Regions from separate parts of the Microbacterium sp. NPDC077663 genome, predicted to be linked through region 2. Evidence: predicted binding sites of a transcription regulator. Region 2 holds the regulator's gene; the other holds the start of a gene.

Region 1 (7,955 bases), on a different contig from region 2:
CGATCCGATGCTCGATGAGAACGACGCCGCGTCGAAACCGCCGGAGCCCGCGTACCAGACCGGCGCAGCGACGCCCGCAGAGGCGTACAGCACGGCGAGGTGCCCGGCCCACTGCTTCTCCTGCCCGAACACGACCGCGTAGGGCAGCAGTCGCTCGTACAGGTCGAGCATCACGCGAGGATCGCCCGTGTCGATGGGGCGGCGCTCCGCACCTCCAGGTGATTGCAGCATCCGGATGCGGTCGGCCTCCGCCCATTCGATGAACTGACGCAGCCCCGCGAGATGGTCCCGCACCTCTGCACCGCTCTCCGTGAGCGGCTTGCGGGCGATCATCCCGATCACCGCGATGAAGACGACGATCCCGCCGAAGAGTCCGATGAACGGCCACAGCGGATCGACCGCCCGATCGGTCAGCACGATCGTCGCGACGACGACCACGGCCACGAGCAGGGCGGCGACGAGAACCGGCACCGCGCGCACCCACGCGGGGACGTCGCGCCGCCAGCCGCGATCGCGCAGGGCCGACTCGGCCTCCTTCAGAATGCGCTGCGCTGTCGCGGAGAGCCGCGTGTCGGAGGTGCCGAACTCGAAACGATCCCCCGCCTTGCCGTCGGGGAACAGTCCCTGCAGGAGCGCCCGGCCATCGGCGTCGGCGCGTGAGGCGTCGACCAGTTCGGCGACGAGCTTCGCGGACCCCCATCGGGGCTTCTCCCCCTCGGTGATGCGGATGGATCCGACGATCGCCTGCTCGAGCACCTCGGCGGGGATGGCCTTGCCGGTCTTCTGCAGCAGCACCGCCGCGTGCAGCGCATCGACCCCCGCGGGCGGTTGCGATTCCGCGATCACCGTCGGCCTGCCGGCGCCGTCGGAGAGGTGGCGGCGGCGCAGCCACAGCGCCCAGCCCGCGACCCCGACCAGACCCGCACCGGCAGCCGCGTGGCCCCAGCCGAGCAGCGTGCCGAGGTAAGAGGTGTCGAGCGGTTCGAAGGTGCCGTCGGCGAAGCCGACCGCGAAGGTCAGCGATTCATGCGGACCCAGCCCGGCCTGCCGCGCGACAACCGTCGCACTCGAGCCGGACGTGTCGACGTTGATGCCGTCGCACGGCGTCTCGGCGCCGAACGGCCCGGCGTAGCACGCGAGCGCACCCACGGCATCCGCGATCTCGCCACCGAGGTGCAGCCTCGCGGTCACCTCACCGAACGACTGCGCCGAGTCGAACCCGTTCACGTCCCAGTAGAGCTCGAGTCCCGTGTCGGGGAACTCGCGCGTCACGTTGTCGAGCGCGTAGGTGAGGACGAAGGTCTGGCGGCCGTGGACGTAGTCCTCGGATCGCGCGGTCACGACCAATCCGTCCTCACCCTCGTCCGTCTCGACGACCTCCCACGGGTCGCCGCTCGCGTCCACCGCCGACTCGAAGCTCGGCCGCAACGGCTGACCGTCGTACTCACCCGGGATGACACGTCGGATGCCGCGGTTCTGATCGGTCTCGGGGAACACCGCCACGAACCGCTCGACGACCTGCATCCGACTCGTGCCGTCGTCGGCGCGAGTGAGGGTGTAGTCGACGTCGAGACTGTCGAATGAGAAGTCCTCGACGTCGGCGTTCGCCGCCTGCGGCGCCCCGATCAGGACGCCGAGGACGACGGCGACGACGGCTCCAGCACGGGCGAGACGACGGGACCAAGGCTGCACGCGGTCAACCCTATGAGCGACGCTACAGTTGACGCCATGACCGACCGCCGCCTCGCCATCGCCGCGTGGGAGAGCCTCTTCCGCGCGCAGCACGAGGTCTTGGCGGAGATCTCCCAGGACTTCGACGACGAGCATCTCTCGAGCGCCGAGTACGACGTCCTCCTCACGGTGACGCGGTGCGCTGAGCACACGGCCCGGCTGCGCGACGTGACGGCGAACATGTTGATCAGTCAGCCGAGCGTCTCGCGGCTCGTCGACCGGATGGTCGCGCGCGGGCTCATCTCCAAGTGCCCCGACCCGCAGGACGGCCGGGGGGCTCTGCTGCGCGCGACCGAGAAGGGCGCGACGATGTTCCGCCGACTCGCGACGACGCACGGGCGCACGATCGCCGAGCGGATGTCGGTGCTCACCGACGACGAACTCGCACAGCTCGAGAAGCTCACCGCACGCCTGCGCGGCGTCTGACGGAACGACGATCGCCCCGCACCCGAGACGGGGTGCGGGGCGATCGTCATCTCATCGCCGTGACGGCGCCGGGATCACTGGTCGATCGGCTGCGGCTCGCTCTCGCGGGCAGCGACGGTCGGCGCCGAACCGTTGGCGACGACCTCGACCTTGCGCGGCTTGGCCTTCTCGCTCACCGGGATGGTGACGGTCAGGACGCCGTTGTTGTAGGTCGCGGTGATCGCGTCGGTGTCGATGCCCTGGCCGAGGTTCAGCTGGCGGAGGAAGCTCGCGGTCTCGCGCTCGCGCGTGATCCACTTGACACCCTCGCCCGACGAGAGCGTGCGCTCCGCCCGGATCGTCAGCAGCTGGCCGTCGACGTCGATGTCGACCGAACCCGGGTCGATGCCGGGGAGGTCCGCGTTGAGGACGTAGTGGTCACCGTCGCGGTACAGATCCATCGGCATCCGTCGCGGGCCGCGGCGCGTGTCGAAGAGCGTCGACGCCAGGCGGTCGATGTCACGGAACGGGTCGTAGGTCGCCATGATTCTCTCCTTTGTTCATGTGGTCTCAAAGTTGAGCCTTCGCGGCTCAAGTAAGAAAAGATTAGCACTCTGGCATGTCGAGTGCCAACGGTTCTCGCAGGGCGAACGACCGGTCGAAGCGTGCCCGTAGGCTGACGTGATGAGCGCTGCCGAGACCGCCCCCGAACCCGCCGACCCCTTCCTCTGGCTGGAGCAGATCGACGGCGCCGAGGCCCTCGCCTGGGCCGCCGAACGGACGGCGGAGACCGAAGCCGCCTACGCGGGCGCCACCCGGGACGCGCTCGAGAGCCGGCTCACCGGCATCCTGCAGGACCCCGATCGACTCGTCGTACCGAGTCGTCACGGCGACCTCATGTACGACCTGTGGCGGGATGCCGACAACCCGCGCGGTCTCTGGCGCCGGACCCCGCTCGCCGACTTCGCGGACGGCTCCCCCGTCTGGGAGGTGCTCCTCGACATCGACGCGCTGGGGCGCGACGAAGGCCGGTCATGGGCGTTCGCCGGCGCGACCCACGGGCCCGTCGGCAGCGGGCGCGCACTGGTGCGCCTCAGCCCCGACGGCGGTGACGCCGCCGTCGTGCGCGAGTTCGACCTGGAGTCCCGGCGGTTCGTCGAGGAGACCCCCTTCACCCTCGGCGCCGACAAGCATCGCGTCTCGTGGATCGATCGCGACACCCTGCTCGTCGCGACGGCACTGCACGGCGGCGGTATGACGGACTCGGGGTACCCGATCAGCGCCCGCGCCTGGCGTCGCGGCGAGCGCCTCGACGACGCGTCCCCGATCGTCACGGGCTCGTCCTCCGACGTCGGGGTGTTCGTGCACGTCGACCGCACCGCGGGCACGGCGACACCGATCGTCGTCGTCGCGCACGACTTCTTCCACTCCGAGTCATGGGTCTGGGCCGGCGGCGAACCGCGCCTGATCGCCGTCCCGCAGGACGCCCACGCCGACGTGCACGGCGAAGTCATCGCCGTGCGCACCACCACACCATGGCGCATCGGCGACACGACGCATCCGTCGGGCACCCTGCTGCTGGAACCGGTCGAAACCGTGACGAGCGGCGACGGGTCCGACCTGCGGGTGGCCTTCACCCCCACCGACACCGCCGTCCTCGAGTCCTGGACGTGGACGAAGACCCGGCTCGTCCTGACCGTGCTCGACCGCGTGCAGAGCCGGCTGGTGTCGCTCGACCCCGCGACGCTGATGGGCGACGATCTCGACCTGGGCCTCGGCGACGATGACCTCTTCAGCGCGAACGTCGCGACCGCCGACGACGACGAGGACGATCAGATCTGGGTGGTCGCGCGCGGGTTCCTCACCCCGCCGACCCTCCTCGTGCTCGATCCGGGCGCCGCGCCGCGAGTGGTCGATCGCAGCCGCGCGACCTTCGACACGACCGGGCTCGTCGCCCAGCAGCACTGGGCGACGTCGGCCGACGGCACCCGCGTGCCGTACTTCGAGGTCGGCCCCCGCGAGCGCGCCGGCGCACTGCCCGTGCTGATGAACGGCTACGGCGGCTTCGAGCACGCCCTGACCCCCGAGTACCCGACGATCGTGGGACCGGCCTGGCTGGAGCGAGGCAGCGTCTACGTCGTCGCGAACATCCGTGGCGGCGGCGAGTTCGGGCCGGAGTGGCATCTCGCCGCACTCCGCGAGAACCGGCACCGCGCCTACGAGGACTTCGCCGCCGTCGCGCGCGACCTCGTCGCCCGCGGCGTCTCCACCCCCGACCGCATCGCCTGCCACGGGCGCAGCAACGGCGGTCTGCTCGTGGGCAACATGCTGACGCAGTACCCCGACGACTTCGGCGCGATCGTCTGCGGCGTCCCGCTCCTCGACATGCGTCGCTACACGCGCCTGTCCGCCGGCGCCAGCTGGATCGCCGAGTACGGCGACCCCGACGACCCGGCCGACTGGGAGTTCGTGAAGACGTTCTCGCCGTACCACCTGATCGAGCCCGGGCGGCGGTACCCGGCATCCCTCATCTACGCCGCGGCCAGCGACGATCGGGTGGGACCCGTGCAGGCGCGCAAGATGGCCGCCCGCATGGCGGACGAGACGGATGCCGAGGTGCACTACCTCGAGCCCGTCGAAGGCGGTCACGCGGGCACGATCGACGCGGCGGCCACCGCAGCACTCCACGCGACGATCCACGCCTTCCTCGACAGTACGGTCGGCCGCGCCGACTGAGGCGGGATCGCCGGGCCCTCTACGCTGGGGGCGGGAGGTCCACCGCATGAGCACCATGGGGGCCGTCGAGGACGGACTCGCTGCCACGCTGGCGGCCGTCGCAGAACGCACACGCGACGACGATGCCGCGGCCGACCGCATCCGCCGGCACCTTCCCGATCTCCGCGCCGCGCTCGGGCACCGGGGAGTCACGACGAACGAGACACTCGTCGAGCTCGTGACGGCCGCGGTCGTCGCCGCGAACGGCCGCTCGCTCGATCTCAAGGTGCACGGCGAGCAGCGTGCCGCGCACAAGACGGCCACCCGTTCGCGATTCGCCCTCGGCGCGGCGTGCTTCGCCGACCGGTACGCGGGCAACCTCGCGGGACTGCGCGACGAGATCGGGATGCTGCGCGATCTGGGCGTGAGCGTCCTGCACGTCCAGTCGCCGTTCGCCCGGCGGGAGGACGGCTCGGTCGACCTGCGCCGCGGCGATCCCGGGCTCGGCTCCATCGACAGGCTGTCGGATCTCGCGGCGGCACTGCGCCTGTCCGGGATCTCCCTCGCCGTCGACATCCCCCCGGGCCGCGAGGCGAACGCACTGGTCGACGACCTGCTCTTCCTCGCCGGGCGCGGCGTCGAGGTCTTCCTCCTCCCCGACCGAGAAGTCGCCGCGATCGTCGCCCCCGTCCTCGCGATCGGCGCGCCGGGGGTCGAGGTGCTGCCGGCATCGCCCGGTTCGGCGCCGCTCTGGCAGGCGTTCGCGACGGGCGATGCCGGAGCGTTGCAGCAGGCGGTGGAGCGCCGCGACGGCCGCACCGACGTCATCGCGGTCCGCGACGCCGAGGCGGTCGTGTGGCCGTCGGATGCCGCCGAGCTCACCGCGCGCTTCACCGACCCGTCGTCGTTCGGCCGCGGACTGGCGACGGAGGACGGCGTGGCGGGGACGACCGCGTCGCTGGCGGGCGTCGAGTCCGGCGACCCGCTCGGCGAGGCGCGCGTCGCGCTCGCTCACGCCCTCATGCTGAGCCTGCCGGGCCTGCCGATGCTGTGGCTCGGCGACGAGGTCGGGCAGCTCAACGACCCGACCTTCCGCGACGACCCCGAGCGTCGCGACGACGTGCGGTGGGTGCACCGGGGCCAGCGGCCGCGGGATCGCTACGCGCAGAAGATGGATGCCGCCACCTCAGCCGGCCGCATCCATCGCAACCTCACGAAGCTCATCGCCGTGCGTCACACGACGCCCGAGCTCGACGGCTCCCGGCTGATCGGCTTCGGCGTGCCGGCACCGTCGGTGGTGGGATATCAGCGACCCGGCGACGACAGCGTCGTGCTGGTTCTCGCCAACGTCGCCGACGAGCCGGTTCTCATCCCCGCCGTGACGCTGTCGGGTTTCGCCTCGACGGCTCTCGATCTCATCGAAGGAACCGGGTTGGAGATCGACGAAGGGCTAACGCTGCCCGCCTGCGGTTTCCGCTGGCTGCGCGTGAGCCCTGTCGTCTGAGTCCGGCGGAGGTCAGTCCTCGACGACCGTGACGGTCACCTCGATGTTGCCGCGCGTCGCGTTCGAGTAGGGGCAGACCTGGTGCGCGGCATCCGCGAGCGCCTGTGCCTCGTCGTGCGGCAGGTTCGGGATGACGACCTCGAGCTCGACGGCGAGCTGGAACCCGCCCTCGCCGTTGGAGCCGATGTGGACGCGCGAACCGACGCTCGTGTCCTCGAGCGTCACCTTCTGGCTGCGCGCGACGGCCTGCAGCGCGCCGTGGAAGCACGCGGCGTAACCGGCCGCGAAGAGGAGTTCGGGGTTGGGGGCGCCGCCGGATCCGCCCATCTCCTTCGGCACGCGGACGTCGGTGTCGAGGATCCCGTCCACGGTGCGGACGTGGCCGTTGCGGCCGCCTCCGGTCGCGAGGGCTTCTGCGGTGTAGAGGGCTTCCATGGGGGTCCTTTCGTCAGGAGGCGATCGCCTCGTCGGTGGTGCGCATGACGCGGTTCAGGTCGTGGACCACGTCGAGCAGCATCCGCGCCTTCTCCTCGGTGAGGCCCGTGCAGCGCGCGATCTCCGCGCCCACGACGGACAGCTCCGAGCGGAGCGTGCGGCCGTCATCCGTCAGCGCGACCTCGACGACACGCTCGTCATGCGGATTGCGCGTGCGGGAGACGATGCCGCGCGCCTCGAGGCGACGGAGGAGCGGCGACAGGGTGCCCGAGTCGAGGAAGAGCTCTTCGCCCAGCTCCTTGACCGACCGGGGCTCCTGATCGCCGAGAGCGACGATGACGAGGTACTGCGGGTAGGTCAGCTTCCACGGTGCGAGCACACGTCGATACGCCTGCCCGAACGCGTGGCTTGCCGAGTACACCCCGAAGCACACCATCTGCTCGATCGCTCTCATGTGATCATGGTTGCACGCAATTGAATTGTGCACAACTCATCAGGCAGACGTGCAACCTCGCGGATGCCTCAGAGGCGGAGCGCTCTGAGGTACCGGCGGCGGGCGACCATCTGCGCGATGAGGAGGGCGGGGTAGAGCAACCGCCAACCCGCGCCTTGCGCTGGGCGGGTCAGCGAACGAATGGTCAGCAGCACCATGTCACCGTGCTGGTGCACGCTGAATGCCTCCTCGCCCGAGACCGGGTGACCGGGGAGGGTGCGATAGGCGAACCCGACACGGACCGGCGTCTCGACCACATCGACCACCTCGACAGGCTCCCGGATGGACACGCCGAACGGATGCGCCGTGATGACGGGACGATGCCCGGCGGTCACCTTCGAGGCGGGGTCGACGGAGAAGCCACTGCGGGTCTTCACTCCCCACCGCAGTACCTCGGTGGCAGCCCGCTCCCACAGCGCGGCGCGAGTCCCGAGGACGACCGTCGTCTCCCACCGCCGGTAGCCACAACCGGATTCGGACCACACCTCGTCGGCGGGGCGGGTCAACGTCGTCCACGCCGCGCTCATCACGAAGCGATCCTGACACAGCGACCGACGCGATGATGGGGACTGCGTGGGCGGTGGCCCCGCCGTCGGTGCTCCGGTGGCAGATGTTCGAGCAGAGCCCCTGACCTCTTGCCGCGCCGGATCAGAGCGCAGCAAGGTCAGCGAT
Region 2 (7,955 bases):
CGACCGGGATGCCGCGCTGATTCGCGATGCGTGTCAGCGCACGACCGATGACGATGTGCGACTGGCTGTGCACGACGTCGACGTCGACCGTGTCAAGGATCTGCCGCGCGTAGTGCTTGCCGCGCCACGGCAGCACGAAGCGCAGCCAGTCGTGGGGCCGGTAGCGCCATCCGGGCAGACGGTGGACGGTGAGCGGCTGCCCCTCGATGTCCTCGGTGAACACGCCGTGGTTGCGGTGACCGACGCTCGGCGTCACGACGTGCACGTGGTGACCGCGCTCGGCGAGTCCGGCCGCGAGGCGCTCGGTGAAGCGCGCGCCGCCGTTCACGTCGGGCGCGAACGTGTCGGCCGCGATCGCGATGGTGAGAGGTCCGCGCTCGGAAGCGGAATCGTCCGGGGGCGTCATGGTCACGAGGTACGGGCCAATCTGTGCGTCGGTGGTGGGACTGTTCCTTCCCACCGGTGGGGCGCAGGGATGCGGGGGCGCCGGGCCTCGATTCTAGCCCGGGACCGGGGAGTCACTTGCTGGGAGCGCGGCGCGCCCGGCCCCGGATCAGCGCAGACCGACGCGTACCGAGAGCGGGTGGTGGTCCGATCCGAGGGGCCCGATCCACTTGCCGTTCGCCGTCTTGCCGGCGTTCGCCCACCGGAACACGACCGACCGCGAGGGCCGCACGAGCACCTTGTCGATGTGGTCGCCCCACGTGACGCTGACGAACGGGGTGAGCGACATGGTCGGGTTCGCGGTGTTGTAGTGCTGCAGGCTGAGCACGCGCGCCTGGTCGTACGCGTCGTGCCATCCGCGCTGCTCGAGCACCGCCATGGTCTTGTCGCCCGTCCGGGACTTGTGCGTGTTGAAGTCGCCCATGACGATGACCGGTGCCTTCGTCCAGTCGGTGAGCGACCGGTGGGTCTTGTTGAGCTTTGTCAGCGTCGCCGAGATCGCGTCCGCGAGCTTGCCGGCCTCGTACTCGCGCTGACGGACGAGGGATGCCGAGGTGCCGACCACGAGGTGCGTGTCCACGACGAGCAGGTAGGCACTCGAACTGTGCCGGACCGCGGCCCACGACATCCCCTTGCCGGCGGGCGCGTAGGTCGACGGGAAGACGGCCGCGCCGGAGGTCGCACCACCGGACTTCGCTGCGACGGGCGCGAACCGGCCGTTCCGGATGAGGATGTCGTTCTGTCCGTTGTAGGCGAAGCGGTAGCCCGAGGGCGCGGCGGTGTACTTCGACGCCTCCTGCAGTCCGACGATGTCGGGCGCGAGCTCCGCGATCCTCCTGTCGATGACGGTCTTGCGCGACGAGAAGCCCGAGCAGACGTTGGAGCAGACGTTCCAGCTCACCGCGTGGTAGCTCGGCCACGTCGACGGCAGGGTCGCCTGTGCCGTGATCGTCTCGTGCGCGACCGGGGACGAGCGCGGGCCCATCCCGGCAGACGACACTCCGCGGACCTGGATGAAGTAGGCGACGCCCGGCTTCAGTCCCGTGACCGTCGCCTTCGAGGTCGTGACCTTCTGGTTCACGGGATGCTCGGGCCGGGTGACCTGCGCGTGGCTCGTCCCGGCGTAGACGTAGTAGCTCGTCGCTCCCGGGATGTCGGCCCAGTCGACGGTCAGCGACGTCGTCGAGGCACCGACGTAGTTCACCAGACCGGGCTTGGCGGGCACCGCAGCCGCGGCGGATGCCGGGGAGACGGGGAGGACGAGGGCGAGCGCGATCGCGACGATCACTGCGACGGCGCTGCGAGCGTGGGGGACGCGCAGCATAGGCGGATGATAGCAACCTACGCTTGTCGGCATGACGCGAATCTCTGCCCAGGCGGACCCCGCGCGATGGGTCCCGATCACCGGGTCCTTCGGGTTCCGCGGACGACGCGCCCGCAAGAAGGCGATCGGGATGCTGCTCGCCCAGGCGAATGCCGCCTTCGGGCGTGAGCAGCCCGGCAGCAAGGTGGCGGCCTGGGCGATGAGCCAGGCGATCCCGGCGCTCATGCGTCGGGCGGACGGACGTCTGCTGGCGTGGGTGTGGAAGGACGACCCCGAGCTGCTGGTGGCGATGGCGCAGGTGCAGGAGCTCACGCCGCAACTGCGCACGATGCGCGCGAGCATGCCGATCGAGTACGACGACACCGTCACGTTCACCGGCTCGACTCTCGGCGTCGGCGAGAAGCTCGAGATGCCGCTGCCGCCGAACCCCCGGCAGACGCCGTTCGCGTCCTACACCTGGGACACCGGCACGCACCTGGTCACGCTCACCGCGGTCATCTCCGACCGCGAGCGCTTCGGCACCGTCATCCCCGCCGTCGACGCCCTCGCCCGCTCCCTGCGCCTGGTCGACGACCTCACCGTCGGCGAGGGCCCCGGCACCCTGCGCATCGATCCCGCCTGACCCCCGGCATCCGCTCGCCCGCTCGCCGAGCCGTCTCAGATGGTCACCTTCCACGCCGCTGGGCAACCATGTGCGACGGTTCGGGACGCCAGCCGCGCTCGATGAGCGCGCAGCGGACGCGGTCGAGGGCGTGCCGGCGCGCGATGCCCCGGTGAGAGCGGTTCACGCGGATGACGCGCCATCCTGCGGCCGCGAGGTCGTCGAGTCGATCGACGTCGCGGGCGTACTGACGGTCGTCGAGTCGATGCTGTTGGCCGTCGTACTCGAGAAGCACCTTCGTCGGCGCGTGCACCAGATCGCCGTACGCGAGGAAACGACCGCGCGCATCGCGGATCTCCGCGTTCACCTCGGACCGCGGGAGCCCGGCTTCACGCGCGTCCAGCCGGAGGAGAGTCTCGGCAACGGAGTCCGTGCGCGGTTCAGTCAGCTCGAGCGCTCGACGCAGCCGACGGATGCCGCGGCGACCCGCTCGATCGGCGACCTCATCGGACAGCTGGTCGAGGGTGAGTATCTGCTGGTGGCGGCGCAGGAGCGCGTCCGCTGCGATGACCAGTTCTCGGTCGTCGAGAAGGGATGCTGCCTGGCACCACGCGACCGCCGGGTCGGCCACCGGCACTCCGTGAGCGGAGCGCACCCGCGCGACCGTCAGCTCGTGGCCTCGGACACCGTCCCCGCGCGCCCGGACCGCGGGCGGGGTCACATCGAGCGCACGACGCAGCCGGACCGGAGCCCAACCGCCGACGAGGAGCAGCGCAGTGGCGTGCGAGAAGTGCTCGTTCTCGCGCAGCTTGGGCGCGTAGGCGAGAGCGAGCGCGCGGACATCGTCGGGTGGGTGACGAGTGCGCACGCCGTAGAAGGGGGCAGCCAGCGCCGGGTTGCGGAGTCGTTGTCGAGTGAGGCCGGCCTCGAGGCCCTGCGCGACCGTGAAGCGCTCAGGCAGACCCCGGGACGACGGACTCGACATGGGAGCAGGGTCTCCCGCTCACGCGGCATCCGGTCGCCCATCTCACCACCTGGGGAGCCTCCGCTTCTTCCCCCGCCCGGGGAGGAACCTCGACCCGTCGCAGATGGTCACCGCCAGCGCGAACCAGCGACCATCTGCGACGGCTCGACGCAGCCCCAGGCGTCAGTCGTCAGAGGGGGACGGATGCGGGCGCCACAGGACGACATCGGTCGCGCGGCGCACGCGGGTGCCCTGGCGGAGGGTCACGACCGAGCCGGTCGCGCCCGCCGCGAAGACCCGGGCCCCGCGGCGGGCGGCGACCTCGTCGCGCAGGCGCGCCTGCAGACCCGAGACCTCGCGGCGCAGCATCCGCACCTCGTTCTCGAGCTCGATGATGCGCGAGATCGCCGGCAGGCTCACGCCGTCGGCCGACATCTGGGCAACCTCGCGCAGCTGCGCGACGTGCCGGAGGGAGTACCGGCGCGACCCGCCTCGGGTGCGCGCCGGTACCACGAGTCCCAGCCGGTCGTACTGGCGCAGCGTCTGCGGGTGCATGCCGGCGAGTTCCGCAGCCACCGCGATCGCGAGGATCGGCGCTTCTTCGTCGACCTGCTCGTTCGCCATGCCTCTCACCTCACTCGCGCGCCTTGGCCATCAGATCGGCGCGGGGATTCTCCTTGGGTTCCAGCTCGTGGAAGCGTTCCAGCGCCTCGCGCGCCGGTCCGTCCAGGTGCGTCGGGACCGCGACCTGCACCTCGGCGAGCAGGTCGCCTGTGCCCTTCGTCGTCTGCACGCCCCGACCCTTGACGCGCAGCACGCGCCCCGACGGGGTCCCGGGAGCGACGCGCAGCTTGACGACGTCGCCGCCGAGCGTGGGCACCTCGATCGTCGCGCCGAGGGCCGCTTCGGTGAACGTCACGGGGACGTGGATGCGGAGGTTCAGCCCCTCGCGCGTGAAGACGGGATGCGGGCGCACGCCGACCGTGAGCACGATGTCACCGGCTTCGCCGCCGTCCGGCGACGGGCGGCCACGTCGACGCAGCTTGATCTTCTGCCCGTCCGAGACCCCCGCGGGGATCTTGACCTTGATCGGCTTGCCGTCCTCACCCTGCAGGGTGATCGTGTCGCCCTTGACGGCGGTGGTGAAGTCCAGCGTCGTGCGAGCGGTCACGTCGGCACCGCGCTGCGGGCCGCCGAAGCCGCGGAACCCGCCGCTCGACTGCCCGAACCGACCGGAGCCGAACCGGCCGCCGCCCTGCTGCCCGAACATCGCGAACAGATCGTCGAAGTCGGCCTGCTGGGCTCCCCCGCCGGTCGAGAAGCGGCTGAACACGTCCTCGAAGCCGCCGCCGCTCGCCCCGGGCTGGAAGCGCGCTCCCGAGCCCATCGCGCGCAGCTGGTCGTACTCGGCGCGCTGCTCCTTGTCGCTGAGCACCGAGTACGCCTCGCTGATCTCCTTGAACTTCGCCTCGGCCGCGGCATCCCCCGCGTTCGAGTCGGGGTGGTAGGTGCGCGCCAGCTTGCGGTACGTCTTCTTCAGGTCGGCGTCCGAGACATCCTTGGACACCCCGAGCACCTTGTAGAAGTCCTTGTCGAACCAATCCTGACTGGCCATGAGCGCGCCCCTTACTCGGCCGGAACGGCGACCACGACCTTCGCCGGACGCAGTTCGAGATCACCCAGACGGTATCCGACCTCGACCACTTCGAGGATGGTCGCCTCGGTGGTGCCGGGGGTCGGCGCCTGGAAGATCGCCTCGTGCTGCTGCGGGTCGAAGGCCTCGCCGGCTTCGCCGTAGCGCTCGACGCCCAGGCGGGCGACGACGGTGCGGATCTTGTCGGCGATCGCCGCGAGGGGCGTCCCCTCCTGGAGGTCGCCGTGCTTCTCGGCACGGTCGAGGTCGTCGAGGACCGGAAGCATCCCCTTGGCGACGGAACCCTTGGCGCGCGCGATCTCCACTTCGCGCTGGTCCTCGGTGCGGCGGCGGTAGTTGGCGTACTCGGCCTGGACGCGCTTGAGGTCGAGGACGAGGTCGTGCTCCTCGGCGGGAGCATCGGCGACCGCGGCCTCGTCGGACTGGGCGGCGCCGAGGATGTCGTCGACCGTCAGCTCTTCCGGCTGCGTGTCGGGACCCTCGGCGGCACCCTCCGGGGCCGCCTGGTCGGCAGCCCCGGAGTCCACGACCTCGTCGCCGTCGTCCGGCTTGTCGAAGTCCTTGTCCGCCATGCTTACTTCTTCTCGTCCTCGTCGTCGACGACCTCGGCGTCCACGACGTCCTCATCGGATGCCGCCTGCTCACCGGCCGGCGCGTCGGTCGGGGCCTGCGCGGCCTCAGCCTGGCTCGCGGCGTAGATCGCCTCGCCGATCTTCGTCTGCGACGAGTTGAGCTTGTCGTAGGCGTCCTTGACGGTGTCGTCGTTGTCGCCCGCGAGCGCCGTCTTGAGCGCGTCGACGTCGGCCTGGACCTCGGTCTTCACGTCCTCGGGCAGCTTGTCGGCGTTCTCGGTGAGCAGCTTCTCGATCGAGTACGAGAGCGTCTCGGCCTGGTTGCGGACCTCGGCGGCCTCGCGGCGCTTCTTGTCCTCGGCCGCGTGCTCCTCGGCCTCGCGCACCATGCGCTCGATGTCGTCCTTGGGCAGCGAGGAGCCACCCGTGATCGTCATCGACTGCTCCTTGCCGGTGCCCTTGTCCTTGGCGGACACGTGCACGATGCCGTTCGCGTCGATGTCGAAGGTGACCTCGATCTGGGGGATGCCGCGGGGCGCCGGCGCGATGCCGGTGAGCTCGAACGTGCCGAGCGGCTTGTTGTCGCGGGTGAAGTCGCGCTCGCCCTGGAAGACCTGGATGGCGACCGACGGCTGGTTGTCGTCGGCGGTCGTGAAGGTCTCGCTGCGCTTGGTCGGGATGGCCGTGTTGCGCTCGATGAGCTTGGTCATGATGCCGCCCTTGGTCTCGATGCCGAGGCTCAGCGGGGTGACGTCGATGAGCAGCACGTCCTTGCGCTCACCCTTGAGGACACCGGCCTGCAACGCGGCGCCGACGGCGACGACCTCGTCCGGGTTGACGCCCTTGTTGGGCTCCTTGCCGGCTTCCTTCTTCACGAGCTCGCTCACGGCGGGCATACGCGTCGATCCACCGACGAGCACGACGTGGTCGATGTCGGCGACCTTGATGCCGGCCTCGCGGATGACGTCCTCGAACGGCTTCTTGGTGCGGTCGAGCAGGTCCTTGGTGAGGTCCTCGAACTTGGCGCGGCTCAGCGTCTCGGACAGCGACACGGGGCCGGAGTCGGTCAGCGAGAGGTACGGCAGGTTGATCGAGGTCGACTGCGAGCTCGAGAGCTCCTTCTTCGCCTGCTCGGCAGCCTCCTTGAGGCGCTGCAGCGCGATCTTGTCGTTCGAGACGTCGACACCGCTGGTGTCCTTGAACTGCTTGATCAGGTAGTCGACGATGCGCTGATCCCAGTCGTCACCGCCGAGGCGGTTGTCACCGGCGGTCGAGCGCACCTGGATGGTCGAGAAGTCGTCGTCCTTGCCCACCTCGAGGAGCGAGACGTCGAAGGTTCCACCACCGAGGTCGAAGACGAGGATGAGCTCGTCCTCCTTGCCCTTGTCGAGGCCGTAGGCGAGGGCGGCGGCGGTGGGCTCGTTGATGATGCGGAGCACGTTGAGGCCCGCGATCTCGCCGGCCTCCTTCGTGGCCTGACGCTCGGCGTCGTTGAAGTAGGCGGGGACGGTGATGACGGCATCCGTCACCGTGTCGCCCAGGTACTGCTCGGCGTCGCGCTTGAGCTTCTGGAGGATGCGGGCCGAGATCTCCTGCGGCGTGTAGTTCTTGCCGTCGATCGCCTGGGTCTTCCAGTCGGTGCCCATGTGGCGCTTGACGGAGGTCAGGGTGCGGTCGACGTTCGTGACGGCCTGGCGCTTCGCGGTCTCGCCGACGAGCACCTCGCCGTCCTTCGTGAACGCGACGACCGAGGGGGTCGTGCGCAGACCCTCGGCGTTGGCGATGACCTTCGGCTCGCCACCTTCGAGGACGGCGACAACCGAGTTGGTCGTTCCGAGGTCGATTCCCACTGCACGTGCCATGTGTTTCTCCTTCGTGTGGCGTTTGCGTAGATCTGAAGTCTTCTCGCGACTTCGGCCACAACCTGAGCCGCGATGACTCAAGGATAATCCGGCGCCGTCGCCGTGTCAAAGTAACTTGAGTCCACTCATATCAAGTTTGCAGGGCTGACTCACCGCTTCCCGCCCGCCGTTAGCGTGGACGGATGCCGATCCGTTTCACCCCCCTCGACCCGACCGGCGCCGACCGCGACGCCCTCTTCGCGTTCATGACCTCGCAGCCCTTCCCCTTCCACGTGCGGACGCACCCCACGGCGGCGCAGATCGCGCAGGCGATCGACGATGGTGCGTACGCAGACGAGGATCATGCGTCTTTCTGGATCGACTCCGAAGAGCACGGTCGCCTGGGCTTCTTCCGCCTCGAGGACCTGAGCGAGGACGCTCCGCTGTTCGATCTGCGCCTCGATACCACCCACCGCGGTCGTGGGCTCGCTGCAGACGTCCTCCGCGCCGCGACCGACCACGTGTTCACGACCATGCCAGAGGTGAACAGGTTCG

What was found. Region 2 encodes HspR, which represses chaperone genes until heat shock. Its sites were predicted from a motif close to AAGTTGAGTCNNNNNGACTCAACTT; they were not measured.
Region 1: the regulator HspR is predicted to act here: its motif matches at 2,710-2,734, upstream of ACIGEP_RS15435 (Hsp20/alpha crystallin family protein).

Annotation. Positions count from the first base shown of each region.
Region 1 covers NZ_JBITVE010000003.1:579,828-587,782, forward strand. Annotated here, with positions in the region: gene ACIGEP_RS15425 (DUF2207 family protein) at 1-1,692, opposite strand, end outside; gene ACIGEP_RS15430 (MarR family winged helix-turn-helix transcriptional regulator) at 1,729-2,157, shown strand; gene ACIGEP_RS15435 (Hsp20/alpha crystallin family protein) at 2,232-2,681, opposite strand; gene ACIGEP_RS15440 (prolyl oligopeptidase family protein) at 2,821-4,872, shown strand; gene ACIGEP_RS15445 (DUF3459 domain-containing protein) at 4,919-6,355, shown strand; gene ACIGEP_RS15450 (organic hydroperoxide resistance protein) at 6,368-6,790, opposite strand; gene ACIGEP_RS15455 (MarR family winged helix-turn-helix transcriptional regulator) at 6,804-7,244, opposite strand; gene ACIGEP_RS15460 (DUF1990 family protein) at 7,313-7,810, opposite strand.
Region 2 covers NZ_JBITVE010000002.1:408,407-416,361, forward strand. Annotated here, with positions in the region: gene ACIGEP_RS09440 (glycosyltransferase) at 1-406, opposite strand, end outside; gene ACIGEP_RS09445 (endonuclease/exonuclease/phosphatase family protein) at 554-1,768, opposite strand; gene ACIGEP_RS09450 (hypothetical protein) at 1,800-2,390, shown strand; gene ACIGEP_RS09455 (hypothetical protein) at 2,434-3,354, opposite strand; gene ACIGEP_RS09460 (heat shock protein transcriptional repressor HspR) at 3,517-3,957, opposite strand; gene ACIGEP_RS09465 (DnaJ C-terminal domain-containing protein) at 3,968-4,948, opposite strand; gene ACIGEP_RS09470 (nucleotide exchange factor GrpE) at 4,960-5,559, opposite strand; gene dnaK (molecular chaperone DnaK) at 5,562-7,421, opposite strand; gene ACIGEP_RS09480 (GNAT family N-acetyltransferase) at 7,604-7,955, shown strand, end outside.